One region of the Pseudomonas chlororaphis subsp. chlororaphis genome, then DNA from elsewhere that is predicted to be linked to it. Evidence: predicted binding sites of a transcription regulator. Region 1 holds the regulator's gene; each other region holds the start of a gene.
What was found. The regulator FliA, encoded in region 1, starts transcription of late flagellar genes. The targets are predictions, from matches to a motif close to CTAAAGTTTNNNNNNNNNNNGCCGNTAA.

Region 1 (4,969 bases):
CGAGCCGCTGATCGAACCTACGTTCAACGAGCCCCAGCGCCCTGCTCCGGTGGCCGCCGCGCCGGCGGTCGATCAGCGGGCACTGGACTCGATGCGTTTTGAACTCAACGGCCTGCGCGAGCTGCTGGAAGTCCAGCTCGGCTCCCTGGCCTGGAGCCAGCTGCAAGGCAGCCGGCCCGAACAGGCTAACCTGTGGCGGCGCCTGCAGCGTATCGGCTTGTCCGGTCCGCTGGCCCGCGACCTGCTGGCGCTGATCACTGAAATCGACGAACCCCGCCAGGCCTGGCGCATGCTCCTGGCCCACCTGGCGCGGATGATCGTGACCCCGGAAGTCGAGCCACTGGAGGAGGGCGGTGTGATCGCCATGGTCGGCCCCGCCGGCATGGGCAAGACCACCACCCTGGCCAAGCTGGCCGCGCGTTATGTACTCAAGTACGGCGCGCAGAACATCGCGCTGGTGAGCATGGACAGCTACCGCATCGGCGCCCAGGAACAGCTCAAGACCCTGGGCCGGATCCTCAATGTCTCGGTGACCCATGTCGACCCGGGCCAGTCCCTGGCGCAAGCCCTCGATCCGCTGCTGCGCAAGCGTGTGGTGCTGATCGACACCGCCGGCCTGCAAGCCAGCGACCCGGCCCTGCGCATGCAGCTGGAAAGCCTGGCCGGACGTGGCATCCGGGCAAAAAATTATCTGGTCTTGGCAACCACCAGCCAGAAACAGGTTCTAACCGCCGCATACCACAGCTACAAGCGTTGCGGGCTGGCCGGCTGCATCCTGACTAAACTGGATGAAACCGCCAGCCTTGGTGAGGTGTTGAGCCTGGCGATCAGTCATGAACTCCCTGTTGCCTATCTGACCGATGGCCCGCGGATTCCGGACGATCTGCACTTGCCGCGCCGTCACCAGCTGGTCAGTCGTGCGGTGAGCGTGCAGATGCAGGAAGAACCCAGCGAAGAAGCCATGGCTGACATGTTCGCTGACCTCTACCACAACCCGACCAAGCGGGTTGGCTGAGGGAATCATGAAAAGATTGCAATGTACCTACATCGATGGTCTGCCAGGCATTGTTCCGTTGGTGAACGCGCAGCCAGTTATGTGGCCCCGTCTAAGTAAGACAAGGTAAAGAACGAACATGGGCAGCATGCATCCCGTACAGGTGATCGCGGTGACCGGCGGCAAAGGTGGCGTCGGCAAGACTAACGTGTCAGTGAACTTGTCCCTGGCCCTAGCGGAGCTCGGCCGGCGCGTCATGCTGCTGGACGCCGACCTGGGCCTGGCCAACGTCGACGTGCTATTGGGGCTGACCCCCAAACGGACCCTCGCCGACGTGATCGAAGGCCGCTGCGAGCTGCGCGATGTGCTGCTGCAGGGGCCGGGTGGAATCCGTATCGTGCCGGCGGCGTCCGGCACCCAGAGCATGGTTCATCTGAGCCCGGCGCAGCATGCCGGCCTGATCCAGGCTTTCAGCGACATCGGCGACAACCTCGATGTGCTGGTGATCGACACCGCCGCCGGCATCGGCGACTCGGTGGTCAGCTTCGTCCGCGCGGCCCAGGAAGTGTTGCTGGTGGTCTGCGACGAGCCGACCTCGATCACCGACGCCTACGCGCTGATCAAGCTGCTCAACCGCGACTACGGCATGAACCGCTTCCGCGTGCTCGCCAACATGGCGCAGAGCCCGCAGGAGGGGCGCAATCTGTTCGCCAAGTTGACCAAGGTCACGGATCGCTTCCTGGACGTGGCCCTACAATATGTCGGCGCCGTGCCTTACGACGAATGCGTGCGCAAGGCCGTGCAAAAGCAGCGTGCGGTCTATGAGGCGTTTCCGCGTTCGAAATGCGCGCTGGCATTCAAGGCCATCGCGCAGAAGGTCGATACCTGGCCGTTGCCGGCCAACCCACGCGGACATCTGGAATTTTTCGTCGAGCGGCTCGTGCATCAGACAGCGGGACCGGTGCTATGAGCGCCAGCGGCTACAACCTTTACAAAAAGTCGGCACGTGACAGCCAGTACGAATTGATCGAGCGCTATGCGCCGCTGGTCAAGCGTATTGCCTATCACTTGCTGGCGCGCCTGCCGGCCAGTGTCCAGGTCGAAGACCTGATCCAGGCCGGGATGATCGGTCTGCTCGAAGTGTCGACCAAGTACGACGCGAGCAAGGGCGCGAGTTTCGAGACCTACGCGGGTATCCGTATCCGTGGTGCGATGCTCGATGAGGTCCGTAAAGGTGACTGGGCGCCGCGTTCGGTACATCGCAATACCCGGATGGTGAGCGATGCCATTCGCGCAATTGAAGCTAAAACCGGTCGTGACGCTAAAGATCATGAAGTTGCGGCCGAACTTCAATTGAGTCTCGACGATTATTACGGGATTTTGAACGACACCTTGGGCAGTCGCCTGTTCAGCTTCGACGACCTGTTGCAGGACGGCGAGCATGAAGGGCTGCATGAGGATGGCGCGAGTGCTCATCTCGAGCCGTCGCGCGACCTGGAGGACGAACGTTTCCAGGCCGCGCTGGCGGACGCGATTGCCAATTTGCCGGAGCGTGAGCGACTGGTCTTGGCGCTGTACTACGACGAAGAGCTGAACCTCAAGGAAATCGGTGAGGTCCTGGGGGTCAGCGAATCGCGGGTCAGCCAGTTACACAGCCAGTGCGCGGCCCGTTTGCGGGGGCGTTTGGGAGAGTGGCGAGCGCGCTGACAGGCAGTGTGGGGGACACTGCGGACGAGACTGGCACGACGTGGCCGGACTTGCGGTGTGTATTCCATGCAGTCGTTGAGTGCTCTGCCTGATTGATTGAATGGCGCGTTCAGGTGCTGGACGCGTTTAAGACTGCTTGGAGGTCGAATTGGACAAGAACATGAAAATCCTCATCGTTGATGACTTCTCAACGATGCGGCGGATCATAAAAAACCTGTTGCGTGACCTGGGGTTCACCAACACGGTCGAGGCTGACGATGGCACCACCGCCATTCCGGTCCTCAACAGTGGGAGCATCGACTTTCTGGTAACGGACTGGAACATGCCCGGCATGACCGGTATCGATCTGCTGCGCCATGTGCGCGCCGATGAAAAACTCAAGCACCTGCCGGTACTCATGGTGACCGCTGAAGCCAAGCGCGAACAAATCATCGAAGCTGCCCAGGCCGGCGTAAACGGTTATGTGGTCAAGCCCTTCACGGCCCAGGCGTTGAAAGAGAAGATCGAGAAGATCTTCGAACGCATCGGTTGAGAGTGGAATCATTCCGCCACGGGGGAGCTATGGAGCACAACGAATCTTCATTGGGCGATTTCGAATCGACCCTGAAAAAACACGCACTCGAACTGGTCGACAGCCTTGAAAAAGGCAAGTTCGGCGAAGCCGTGCAACTGATCCATGAGCTCAACCAGACCCGTGACCGCGGCCTGTACCAGGAGGTCGGCAAGCTCACCCGCGAGCTGCATAGCGCCATCGTCAATTTCCAGATTGACCCGCATATGCCGCAAGCCGAGGAAGTTTCACAGATCACGGATGCCACCGAGCGCCTGTCCTATGTGGTCAGGCTGACCGAGGCCGCGGCCAACCGCACCATGGATCTGGTCGAGAGCGCCACCCCGCTGGTCAATGGCCTGAGTAGCGAAGCCCAGGCCCTGAGCGCCGATTGGGGGCGTTTCATGCGCCGCGAACTGGGCGCCGAGGAATTCCGCGACCTGGCCCGCCGGGTGGACGGTTTCCTGACCCGCAGCGAGCAAGACACGCGTGCGGTATCGAGCAACCTCAACGACATTCTGCTGGCGCAGGACTACCAGGACCTGACCGGTCAGGTGATCAAGCGCGTGACCCAGTTGGTCACCGAAGTCGAGAGCAACCTGCTCAAACTGGTCCTGATGGCCAGCCAGGTCGATCGTTTTGCCGGCATCGAACATGACCGTGAATCGATCCTCGCTGAAAAAGATCCGCAAAAACATCTGGCCAAGGGTGAAGGTCCGCAGATTCATGCCGATAAACGTGAAGACGTTGTATCCGGTCAGGACGATGTCGACGATTTGCTTTCCAGCCTTGGATTCTAGGAGCACCCATACATGAGCTTCGGCGCCGATGAAGAAATCCTTCAGGATTTTCTGGTTGAGGCCGGCGAGATTCTAGAGCAACTGTCCGAACAACTGGTCGAGCTGGAAAGCCGACCGGACGATGCGGATCTGCTCAACGCAATTTTTCGCGGTTTTCACACTGTAAAAGGGGGCGCCGGCTTCCTCCAGCTCAACGAGCTGGTGGAGTGCTGCCACATCGCCGAGAACGTGTTCGACATCCTGCGCAAGGGTGAGCGTCGCGTCGACGCGGAACTGATGGACGTAGTGCTCGAAGCGCTGGACGCAGTGAACGGCATGTTCGGCCAGGTGCGCGAGCGTACCGAGATCACCGCCGCCACTCCGGAGCTGCTGGCTGCCCTGGCCCGTCTGGCCGAGCCTGCGGGGGCCGAGGAGGTCGCCGCGCCGGTGGCCGACGTTGAGACAGTTGTTGAAGCCGTTGCCGAGCCGGTCGCCGAGTCGACCGAAAGCGAGTCCGGCGATATCACCGACAGCGAGTTCGAGCAGCTGCTCGATTCGCTCAATGCCGCCAAGGCCGAGGCCGAAGCCCCGGCTGCTGTTGCTCCCGCGACGCCTGCCGCCGGCAGCGAAGCGGCCAGCGACGAAATCACCGATGCCGAGTTCGAGTCGTTGCTCGATCAATTGCACGGCAAGGGCCAGTTCGCACCGGATGCGGTGGCCCCTTCGGCCACGGCGCCGGCTGCGGAAAAAGCCGCGGCCAGCGATGAAATCACCGATGACGAGTTCGAAGCCCTGCTGGATCAGCTGCATGGCAAAGGCAACTTTGCGGTCGATGCGCTGGACTCCGCGGTGGCAGCGGCGGTACCGCCGGCTGCGCCAAGCGCGGCCGCCGCCGGTAGCGACCTGATCACCGACCAGGAATTCGAATCCCTGCTCGAC
Region 2 (4,969 bases), 2.1 Mb from region 1:
GCGATGTGCTGGGTGAATGACACGCCGTCATCGCCCCACACGCGACCGATGTGGCTGTAGGCAAAGGCTTGCGCGGCCCACTGCTTGTCGCCCTTGCCCATGTTGTTCATGGCCACGTAGCCGGACGACGTCCTGGACATGCCGCTGACCTCGCCACTGACATCGTTCTGGCCGTTGGTGACCGGGGAAATGAACACCTTGGCGCTGGTGGTGCGGGCCTCGGCGTATTGCGAGAGCTTCTGGTTCTCCGAGTGGTTGAGCACCAACAGCACCTTGCCCTGCAGTTGGCTGGCGGTCGGCCAGGACTTGCCCTTGAGCGAGCCCTGCAAGGCACTGCTGCTGACACCCAGGTGCTGGGCCAGGTCGCCCGGGGTGTAGAGCTTGCCCTGGAAAATCCGGCTGACCAGGTCATCGAAGTCTTTCGGCGTACGCCCGGAGCTTTCCTTCGACCAGCCCTGCTTCTTGTCGAGGATCAGGGTAATCGGGAAGTGCCCGGGATGGCTGTCGCTCCAGAGTTTGATGTCGTTGAGGCAGGCCTCGAGGTCGTTGGTGCCGTTGCCGTCGCCGGTGCAATTGTTGTCATTGCCGGACTGGAACAGGCTGCCGGGGTTGTGCCGCACGAACCAGTGGCGGGGCGAACCTCCGGTGACCGCATCGCGTTGGTCCCAGAAGTCCAGCTCCAGGGTGCGCACGCTATCGAGCACGCTGGTAAAGGTGCCGGCGTACTGTTTTTCGTAGCAGTTATGGCATGCCACCTGGGCGATAGCGTTGAAGGCGGTGTACCAGGACGCCGGGGAAATGAATCCCACGGCCTCCTGGCTGGACGCCATCTGGCTGGCCAGTGCCAGGGGCAGCACGGCGGTACGGAGGGCAAAACCAGTGAGACGGGACATGTCAGCTCCTGCCGGGAAGGCATCCTGTAGGGAAATCGCCCCTATGGTTTAGCCCAGCCCCGCGCATTTGCAATCTGCCTCCCCAGCCGCGGCCAACGGCCACGCAACCGCTATCAACGGAACCGATCGACCTCCTGGCGCAAGTCCGCCGCCAGCTTCTCCAGCTCCTTGGCGGTGATCGCCAGGTTCGATACCACTTCGCGCTGTTCGCTGTTGGCCAGGGCAATGCTCTGCAGATTGCTGCTGAGCAGGGTCGCCGTGCTGCTCTGCTCCTGGGTCGCGGTGGTGATCGCGGCGAACTGCTGGCCGGCCGAGCGGCTCTGTTCGTCGATGCGCGCCAGGGCCGAGGCGACATTGGCGTTGCGCGACAGGCCTTCCTGCATCAACACATTGCCCTGCTCCATGGTGGCGATGGCGTTGCCGGTTTCCTGCTGGATGCTGTTGATCATCCCCGAGATTTCGTCGGTGGCTTCGCGGGTGCGCGAGGCCAGATTGCGTACCTCGTCGGCGACCACTGCAAAGCCGCGGCCTTGCTCGCCGGCGCGTGCGGCCTCGATGGCGGCGTTGAGCGCCAGCAGGTTGGTCTGGTCGGCAATCGCGGTGATCACCCCGACGATGCCACCAATTTCCTCGGAGCGCTGGCCCAGGGTATTGATCACCGTGGCCGTGCTGTTCAAGGCGCCGGCGATCTGCTCCAGCGACGCCGAGGCTTCCTCCATCGAGGTGCGGCCAATCCGGGTCTGCTGGGCATTTTCCTGGGCCAGGCGCTCGGTGTTGCCCATGTTGTCGGCGATATTCAGCGAGGTGGCGCTGAACTCCTCCACCGCCCCGGCCATGCTGCTGATCTCGCCCGACTGCTGTTCCATGCCCTCGTACGCCCCGCCCGACAACCCGGACAACGCCTGGGCCCGGCCATTGACCTCCGCGGCGGCCTTGCGGATGTGCTCGACCATGGTCGACAGGGCCTGGCCCATCTGGTTGAAGCTGCCTGCCAACTGGCCGATCTCATCCTGGCTGGAGACATTCAGGCGCGCACTCAGGTCGCCTTTGCCCAAGGCATCGGCCTGGCGCACCAGGTCGCCCAGCGGCGCAAGCTTGCTGCGCAGCAGCCAGACCGTGGCGCCCACCGCCAGCAGCATTGCCAACAGGCTGCCGATGACCAGCCGCAGACCGACGCTCCAGGTCACCGCACGGATTTCGGCCTTCGGCATGCTCGCCACCACCGACCAGGGCCCACCTTCGAAAGGGACGGCGACACTGTAGAAGTCCTCGTTCTTGTCGCTCCAGAAGTTGCCCTTGCCCGGCTGCCTGGCCAGTTCAGCGATGGTCGCCCCCGCCGGTTCCAGGGCCTGCACGCCGGCCGGCGGCACCAGCCACTTTTGCTGTTCGTCGAGCAACGCCAGGGAACCGGTCTGGCCGATGCGGAAGCGCTTGAGGTTGTCGAACTGGGCGTTCTGCGCGTCGGTGTAGTCGAAGCCGACGAACAGCACCGCAATCACCTGGCCGGCGCTGTCCCTCACCGGCGTGTATTGGGTCATGTACAGGCGCTCGAAGAGCAGCGCGCGGCCGACATAGCTCTGCCCCGCCATGAGTTTCTGGTAAGCCGGGTGCGCGTGGTCCAGCAGGGTGCCGATGGCGCGGCTGCCGTCCTGCTTACTCAGCGAGGTGCTGACGCGGATGAAGTCGTCACCGCTGCGCACGAACACCGTCGCCACGCCGGCGGTCATCTGCTTGAACTCGTCGACCTCCTCGAAATTGTTGTTCAGCACAACATCACCCAGGTGCAGGCCCGGGGTCTGGGTACCGGCCACGGTCACCGGCTGGTCCGGATGCAGGCTCAGGCCGCCGCTGAAACGCTTTTCGAACAGCCCGCTCAGGCGCTGGGTGCTTTCGCGCAAGGTGCCGTGGAAGGTATTGAGCTGGTCGGCCAGCAGCCGTGCCTCACTGGCCAGGTGTTCTTCCCGGGTGGCGAGGTTGGCGGCGTCCAGCGAGCGCAGGGCGAAGACAGTACTGCCGCTGATCACGATCGCCAGTACCACGGCGAGTGCGAGACCAAGCTGCGAGGCGATCCGGGCACGAGGTTGAGGCATGACAGCTCCTGGCCGAGAGACCGGATCGTCCTGATCGCGTCACACGCTCGGCAATGGTTCTAATAAGAATGAGATGTCGAAACCTTTCAGAACGAAGGTTCCACTTCCAAGGATTCGGCGGCGCCGCTCAATACTTGAGCGAGTTGCACGGGTATCGCGCAGGCCCCTGGTCACGGGGCCTTCATCGTTTCAGCCGAGACGCTCTACGTCGGGCAATTGCATGGCGCGGACCTCGTTCTGGAGAAAATCGCTCAGGCGGCGCAAACGTTCACCTCCAGGCCGGGTCTTGGGCCAGACCAGGTAGTAATTCTCGCCACTGGCCACCGCCGTCGGCCAGGGCAGGCTCAGGCGCCCCTGGGCCACATCCTCGGCCACCATCAGCAGGTCGCCCATGGAAACCCCGTAGCCGCGGGCCGCGGCGATCATGCCCAGTTCCAAGGTGTCGAAGACCTGCCCGCCCTTGAGCGAGACCTGCTCGGACAGGCCCATGCGCTCCAGCCAGTTGCGCCAGTCGCGGCGATCCGGGGTCGGGTGCAGCAGCTCGGTGGCCGCCAGCCGCGCTACATCCCACGGCTGGTCGTTGAGCAGGTTCGGCGCGCCCACCGGGATCAGCAGTTCCGGAAACAGGTAGCTGGCCTCCCAGTCCGGCGGAAAGTGGCCGTTGCTCAGCAGCACCGCGCAGTCGAAGGGCTCCTGGTTGAAGTCCACCGAATCGACGTCCATCCAGGCACTGGTCAGTTGCACCTCGTTGCCCGGTTGCAGATGGCGGAACCGGCTCAGGCGCGCCAGCAGCCAGCGCATGGTCAGGGTCGAGGGCGCCTTCATGCGCAGGATGCCGTCTTCGGCGCGCAAGGTATTGCAGGCGCGCTCGAGAGCGGTGAAGCCCTCGCGGATGCCTGGCAGCAGCAGGCGCGCGGCTTCGGTCAGTTGCAGATTGCGCCCGCTGCGCTGGAACAGCCGGCAGGCGAAGTGGTCTTCCAGGGTACGGATATGCCGGCTGACCGCACTCTGGGTGATCGACAGCTCCTCGGCCGCGCGGGTGAACGAGCTGTATCGCGCCGCGGCTTCAAAGGCGCGCAAGGCATACAGGGGCGGAAGACGACGGGGCATGGCAGCACTCCACAGGCGCAATGGCGCCAACTTACCAGAATCCGCAAGCATGAGTTTTAATCATGCCACCAATCGTTTTTATCCCTTTGTGAAAGTCGCCCAGAGCGCTGAGAATCAACCCTCTTAACTGCCTCCCCCGTATCGAGACCGATGACCATGCAGCATCCAGCACGCACCGAACTCTGGGCCATCCTGCGGCTGGCCGGGCCGCTGATCGCCTCACAGTTGGCGCATATGCTGATGGTGCTGACCGACACCCTGATGATGGCCCGCCTCAGCCCGGAAGCCCTGGCCGGCGGTGGCCTGGGCGCGGCCACCTATTCGTTCGTGTCGATCTTCTGCATCGGCGTGATCGCAGCGGTCGGCACCCTGGTCGCGATTCGCCAGGGCGCCGGCGACATCGAAGGCGCCGCGCGCCTGACCCAGGCCGGCCTCTGGCTGGCGTGGCTGATGGCGCTGGTCGCCGGCCTGCTGCTGTGGAACCTCAAGCCGGTGTTGCTGCTGTTCGGCCAGACCGAAACCAACGTGCAGTCCGCCGGCCAGTTCCTGCTGATCCTGCCGTTCGCCCTACCCGGCTACCTGAGCTTCATGGCCCTGCGCGGCTTCACCAGCGCCATCGGCCGCGCCACGCCGGTGATGGTCATCAGCCTGGCCGGCACCGTGGCCAACTTCCTGCTCAACTACGCCTTGATCACCGGCATGTTCGGCCTGCCGAAGCTGGGCCTGGTGGGGATCGGCCTGGTCACCGCAATCGTCGCCAACTGCATGGCCCTGGCGCTGGCCTGGCACATCAAGCGTCACCCGGCCTATGCCGCCTACCCGCTGCGCCAGGGCCTGGCGCGGCCCAATCGCCAGTATCTGCAGGAGCTCTGGCGA
Region 3 (4,969 bases), 1.2 Mb from region 1:
GTGGGTGATCACTTCTTTGTCTTTGCTGATGCCGAGCTGTTCGAGGATCTGCGGCATGTCGCTGCGGATCCGCAGGTTGCGCGCCTGGTCCATGCCCGCCGTCCACTCGAAGTTGATCGCACCGGGAATGTGCCCACCCTTGGCGGCGAGGACTTTCTCCCCCGAGTATTCCAGGGGGCCGCGTGCATCCCAGATCGCCAGGTCGGCCGCGCCAAGACGGCTTTGCAAGTATTCGCGGGTGGCGGTCGGTTCGTCGTGCAGGGTCAGGGCGACAGGGCCGCCGACGGCCGCCGGGACTTCATTCGAGACCGGCAGGCCGTCTGCCAGCCAGGCCAGCAGCCCGCCGTCCAGGTAGTGGTAACGGGAGTGGCCGATGACATCCAGCAGCCAGATGAAGCGCCCGGCCCAGCCGCCGCCTTCATCGTCATAGACCACGTAGACCGCGTCCGGGTTATGCCCCAGTTCGCCGAACAGGGCTTCAAGGGCCGCCTGTGGCGGCATCAGCCCTGGCGCCGGTGCCTGACCGAGCTGGGTACGCTTGGGATCGACGAAGTGCGCGCCGGGGATATGGCCCGCGGCATAGCGGGCGGCGCTGGTCAGGTCCACCAGAATCAGTTTGCGGGCGTCGAGGCGAGGGAGCAGGTCGCTCGGCTCGATCACCAGCGGCAAGCCAGAGAAGTCAGGCATGTGAGGTCTCCAGGGCACAAAGGGAGGGATTGTAGCGCAAGCGTCAGCGGCTGCGGTTGGTAAAGCTGTGCAGGGCCTTTTCGATGCACTGCGCGGTCTTGCCGAACGCCTGTACGGAGATTTCCGAGAAGGGTTGGCCGCCCTGGTCGGCGACGATCAGCATGATTACCCGGCCATTGCTGGGCACCGAGCGCATCAGCAGGTGCTCGCCACGAAACAGCGTGCGCAGGCTGGCGGGCAGACGGGCGGAGAACTGGGCGTTGTTGGTCGGCGTCAGGCGCACTTGCGCCGGAGCGTCCAGCAGCCTTTGCAATACGCTGCTCTGGTTGATCGTCAATGCCAGGTTCATGGCGGGCGCAGGCAGCCCGGCGATCTGATGCACGCGTAACTGGGTCCGCGTGCGGTCGACCATCAGCAGCATCACCCGGCGCATGCCGCACGCCACCAGGGCGTCGCGGGCAAAGGTGGTCAGGTGCATGGCATTGCTGAAGCGGCTGGGTTCCACCAGCAATTCGCTGCATTGCTTGCGCCACTTGGCCAGATCTTCTGCGGTCGGTGCGGGAACCGGGAGCTCGCCGCGATGCACGCGCCGGGCCTCCCAGGGCCAGAGCAGCGCCTCGGCCGGGTGCCACAGATCGGGCATGCGGTGATGTCGGGCACTCTGCGCGGCTTGCTGGTGCAACTGTTGTTGCAGTTCGTCCATCGGCATTTGCAGGTACAGGCTGGTCAGGTATTGCCAGCGCATGCAGTGCGGGCCGGTCCAGGACTCTTGCGCCGACAGGGCCAGGGCGTTGGCCAGCAGCACGCTGTTGGCCGGTTGGTTCAGCCAGCGCTGCAGGGCCGGATCGGCATCCAGGCATTGTCGCTGGTGCAGCGGATGGGCATTGTCCCGGGCGATATGCAGGGCCTTGACCAACTGGTCCTGCTCGTCGATCAGCAGGCGGTAGCCTTGCTGTACCCAGATCGGCAAGTGCCAGACCTCCACCAGGGCCTGGCCCAACTGAAGCAGGCCGACGCCGAACAGTTCCTGCTCGACCTCCTGGGCCGGTTCGGCTTTATGGACGACACGCAGCTCCCACTCTTCGAGCAGTTTTGGATAGGCCAGCGCCAAGGGCCACAGCGGCGAGAGAAACAGCAGGCTGCCCCAGTGAATGTCCTGCCAGAGCCTGGCCAGGCGCCCGGCGAAAAAACCGTTGGCCTGTTGGGTCGCGTGCTGGCTGATCAGTTGCAACTGGCGCAGCCCGACCGGGATCTCCTGCTCGGGCTGGGCGGGCAGGCGGGCGAGCAACTCTTCGGTACGCGCCAGGCCCAGGCGGTTGAGGGCGACCTCGAGGTTCTCGGCCGGCTCGCTCATGCTGCCGTGGGTGTGGCGATTGGCTTCGCGAATCACGCTCAAGGCCAGCGCGGGGCTGTCCTGCATCAGGTCGGCAATGTCGCGCAATGAGCTGCGATTGTCCCTGATGGCTTTGCAGACTCGGTCATGGCTGGCCTGCGGCACCGGCAGGCGGACCGCGTCAAGCAGCTTTATCCAGGATTCGAGGGAGTGGGGGGCGGTAGTTGGGACTGTCGTTTCATTAGACATGGCTGGGCGCAATCATCGTCTGCTGTAAACACGCCCAGAGCGGGCCAAACTGGCTTTTCGCCTTAACGGCCTATAGTCTGGCGCAGTTTTGCCGATAAGTAGAAGAAGAGTTTTAAGAACTTCCGAATATGACCTTGAACCCGACTCAGTAAGTACCTTCCTACCTATGGCTAAAATTATCGGCATCATCGTCGTGTTCGCGAGCGTGCTCGGCGGATACGTGCTTTCTCACGGCAAGATTGCCGCCCTGATCCAGCCTTTCGAGGTCTTGATTATCGGCGGCGCCGCGCTGGGGGCGTTCCTGCAGGCGAACCCCGGCTACATGACCATGCACGTGCTCAAGAAGTCCTTGGGGATGTTCGGTTCGCGTTTTTCCCAGACTTTCTACTTGGAAGTGCTGGGCCTGATCTACGAGATCCTCAACAAGAGCCGCCGCGAAGGCATGATGGCGATCGAGGGCGATATTGAAGACGCCGCCGCCAGCCCGATTTTCGCCAAGTACCCATCCGTGCTCAAAGACGAACGCATGACCGCGTTCATCTGTGACTACCTGCGCATCATGTCCTCCGGCAACATGGCTCCCCACGAGCTGGAAGGCCTGTTCGACATGGAGCTGTTCAGCCTCAAGGAAGACCTCGAACATCCGTCCCATGCGGTCAACGGCATCGCCGACGGCATGCCGGGTTTCGGTATCGTCGCGGCGGTACTGGGTATCGTGGTGACCATGGCATCCCTGGGCGATGGCGACCAGAAGTCCATCGGCCTGCACGTAGGTGCGGCGTTGGTCGGTACCTTCTTCGGTATTCTCGCGGCCTACGGCTTCTTCGGCCCGCTGGCTCATTCCCTGGCCCACGACGCCAAGGAAGAGCTGAACGTCTACGAAGCCATCAAGGCCTCCCTGGTGGCCTCGGCTTCCGGCATGCCGCCCTCGCTGGCCGTGGAGTTCGGGCGCAAGGTCCTGTATCCGGCGCACCGTCCGAGCTTCGCCGAGCTGGAACAAGCGGTTCGCGGTCGCTAAGCCATGGAAAACAATCAGCCGATTATCATCAAGCGCGTCAAGCGCTTTGCCGGCGGGCATCACGGCGGGGCATGGAAGATCGCCTTCGCCGACTTCGCCACGGCGATGATGGCGTTCTTCCTGGTGCTGTGGCTGCTGTCCACTGCCACCCCGGAACAGAAGATCGCCATTGCCGGTTACTTCAAGGACCCGATCGGCTTCTCGGAAAGCGGCACGCCCTACATCATCGACCTGGGCGGTTCTCCCGAGCTGGCGCCGGAAAACACCCTCAACCCGGAGATCAAGTCGCAGCCGCAACCGGACAAGGTCACGGTCGACACCGATCAGGTCGAGAGCATGGCCGAGCAGGTGGAAAGAGAGCGTCTGGAGCTGTTGCTTCAAGAGCTGCAGAACAAGGTCGAAGAAAACCCGCAATTGCAGAAGTTCAAGGACCAGATCCTGTTCGAGATCACTCCGGACGGCCTGCGTATCCAGATCATCGATTCGGAAAACCGGCCGATGTTCGACTCCGGCAGTGCGCGCCTGAAGCCGTACTTCGAGGACATCCTGCTGGCCATGGCCGACACCATCAAGGCGGTGCCGAACAAGATCAGCATCAGCGGTCACACCGATGCCAAGCCTTACTCGGGCACCGGCGATTTCGGCAACTGGGAGCTTTCGGCCAACCGTGCCAACGCCGCGCGTCGGGCGCTGGTGGCGGGCAGCTATCCGGACGGCCAGGTGGCTCGCGTGGTGGGGTATGCCTCGTCATCGCTGTTCGATCGCAAGGACCCGTTCAACCCGATCAACCGGCGTATCGACATCGTGGTGCTGACCAAAAAGGCCCAGCGCGCGATCGAAGGCGAAGTCGCTCCCGAGGCCCCGGCACCGACCCAGGGCCAGGGCGCCCCGGGCGAAGTGCCGGTCGACCCGAACGCCTTGCCGCCGGAGCAGGAGCCTTTGCCGGCCCATGAGTTGCGCGAGCGATTGAATATCTTCGACGACGCAGCGCCGAAGACCGAAGGCCCGGCTGCACCCGCCGCTACGCCTCCAGCCGCGCAGTAACCGCTGGCAACAGGCCCTATAAAAGAGGGCCCATGAAAAAGGCCGCGATCATCGCGGCCTTTTTTGTTTCTGCGTGGGGGCTACCTATTAATAGCTGCTGTCCGGCAGGCTGGCGATGATCGAGCGATAGCTGTTCATCCGCTGCTGCTGGATCCGGCCGTCTTCCAGGGCCTTGAGCAGGGCGCAGCCCGGTTCGCGGTCATGCTTGCAGTCGCGGAAACGGCAGGTGCCCAGCAGGTCGTTGAACTCGATGAAACCCGCTTCGACATCGGCGCGACTGACGTGGCCCAGGCCGAATTCGCGAATCCCCGGGGAGTCGATCAGTTCGCCACCGCCCGGGAAGTGGAACAGGCGCGCGGTGGTGGTGGTGTGGGTGCCCTGGCCGGACAGCTCCGACAAAGGCCCGACGCGGGTTTCGACTTCCGGCAGCAGGCTGTTCACCAGCGACGACTTGCCCACGCCCGACTGGCCGACGAACACGCTGATCCGTCCGTCCAGCTGTGCTTGCAACTGTTCCATGCCATTGCCGTGGTGCGCCGAGACTTCCAGCACCGGATAGCCCAGTTGCCGGTAGACCGCCAGCAAGGCGTTCAGGGCGGGGGCATTCTGCTCGTCGATCAGGTCGAACTTGTTGAGCA

Region 2: the regulator FliA is predicted to act here: its motif matches at 3,095-3,122, upstream of C4K27_RS30015 (methyl-accepting chemotaxis protein).
Region 3: the regulator FliA is predicted to act here: its motif matches at 2,340-2,367, upstream of motA (flagellar motor stator protein MotA).

What each region holds. Positions count from the first base shown of each region.
Region 1 is NZ_CP027712.1:1,855,598-1,860,566, forward strand. It holds gene flhF (flagellar biosynthesis GTPase FlhF) at 1-1,015, shown strand, start outside; gene fleN (flagellar synthesis regulator FleN) at 1,134-1,964, shown strand; gene fliA (RNA polymerase sigma factor FliA) at 1,961-2,701, shown strand; gene C4K27_RS08455 (chemotaxis response regulator CheY) at 2,862-3,233, shown strand; gene C4K27_RS08460 (protein phosphatase CheZ) at 3,263-4,051, shown strand; gene C4K27_RS08465 (chemotaxis protein CheA) at 4,064-4,969, shown strand, end outside.
Region 2 is NZ_CP027712.1:6,572,294-6,577,262, forward strand. It holds gene C4K27_RS30010 (Ca2+-dependent phosphoinositide-specific phospholipase C) at 1-893, opposite strand, end outside; gene C4K27_RS30015 (methyl-accepting chemotaxis protein) at 1,007-2,983, opposite strand; gene C4K27_RS30020 (LysR substrate-binding domain-containing protein) at 3,173-4,093, opposite strand; gene C4K27_RS30025 (NorM family multidrug efflux MATE transporter) at 4,250-4,969, shown strand, end outside.
Region 3 is NZ_CP027712.1:620,508-625,476, forward strand. It holds gene rhdA (thiosulfate sulfurtransferase) at 1-687, opposite strand, end outside; gene C4K27_RS02730 (HDOD domain-containing protein) at 731-2,269, opposite strand; gene motA (flagellar motor stator protein MotA) at 2,436-3,287, shown strand; gene motB (flagellar motor protein MotB) at 3,291-4,331, shown strand; gene rsgA (small ribosomal subunit biogenesis GTPase RsgA) at 4,419-4,969, opposite strand, start outside.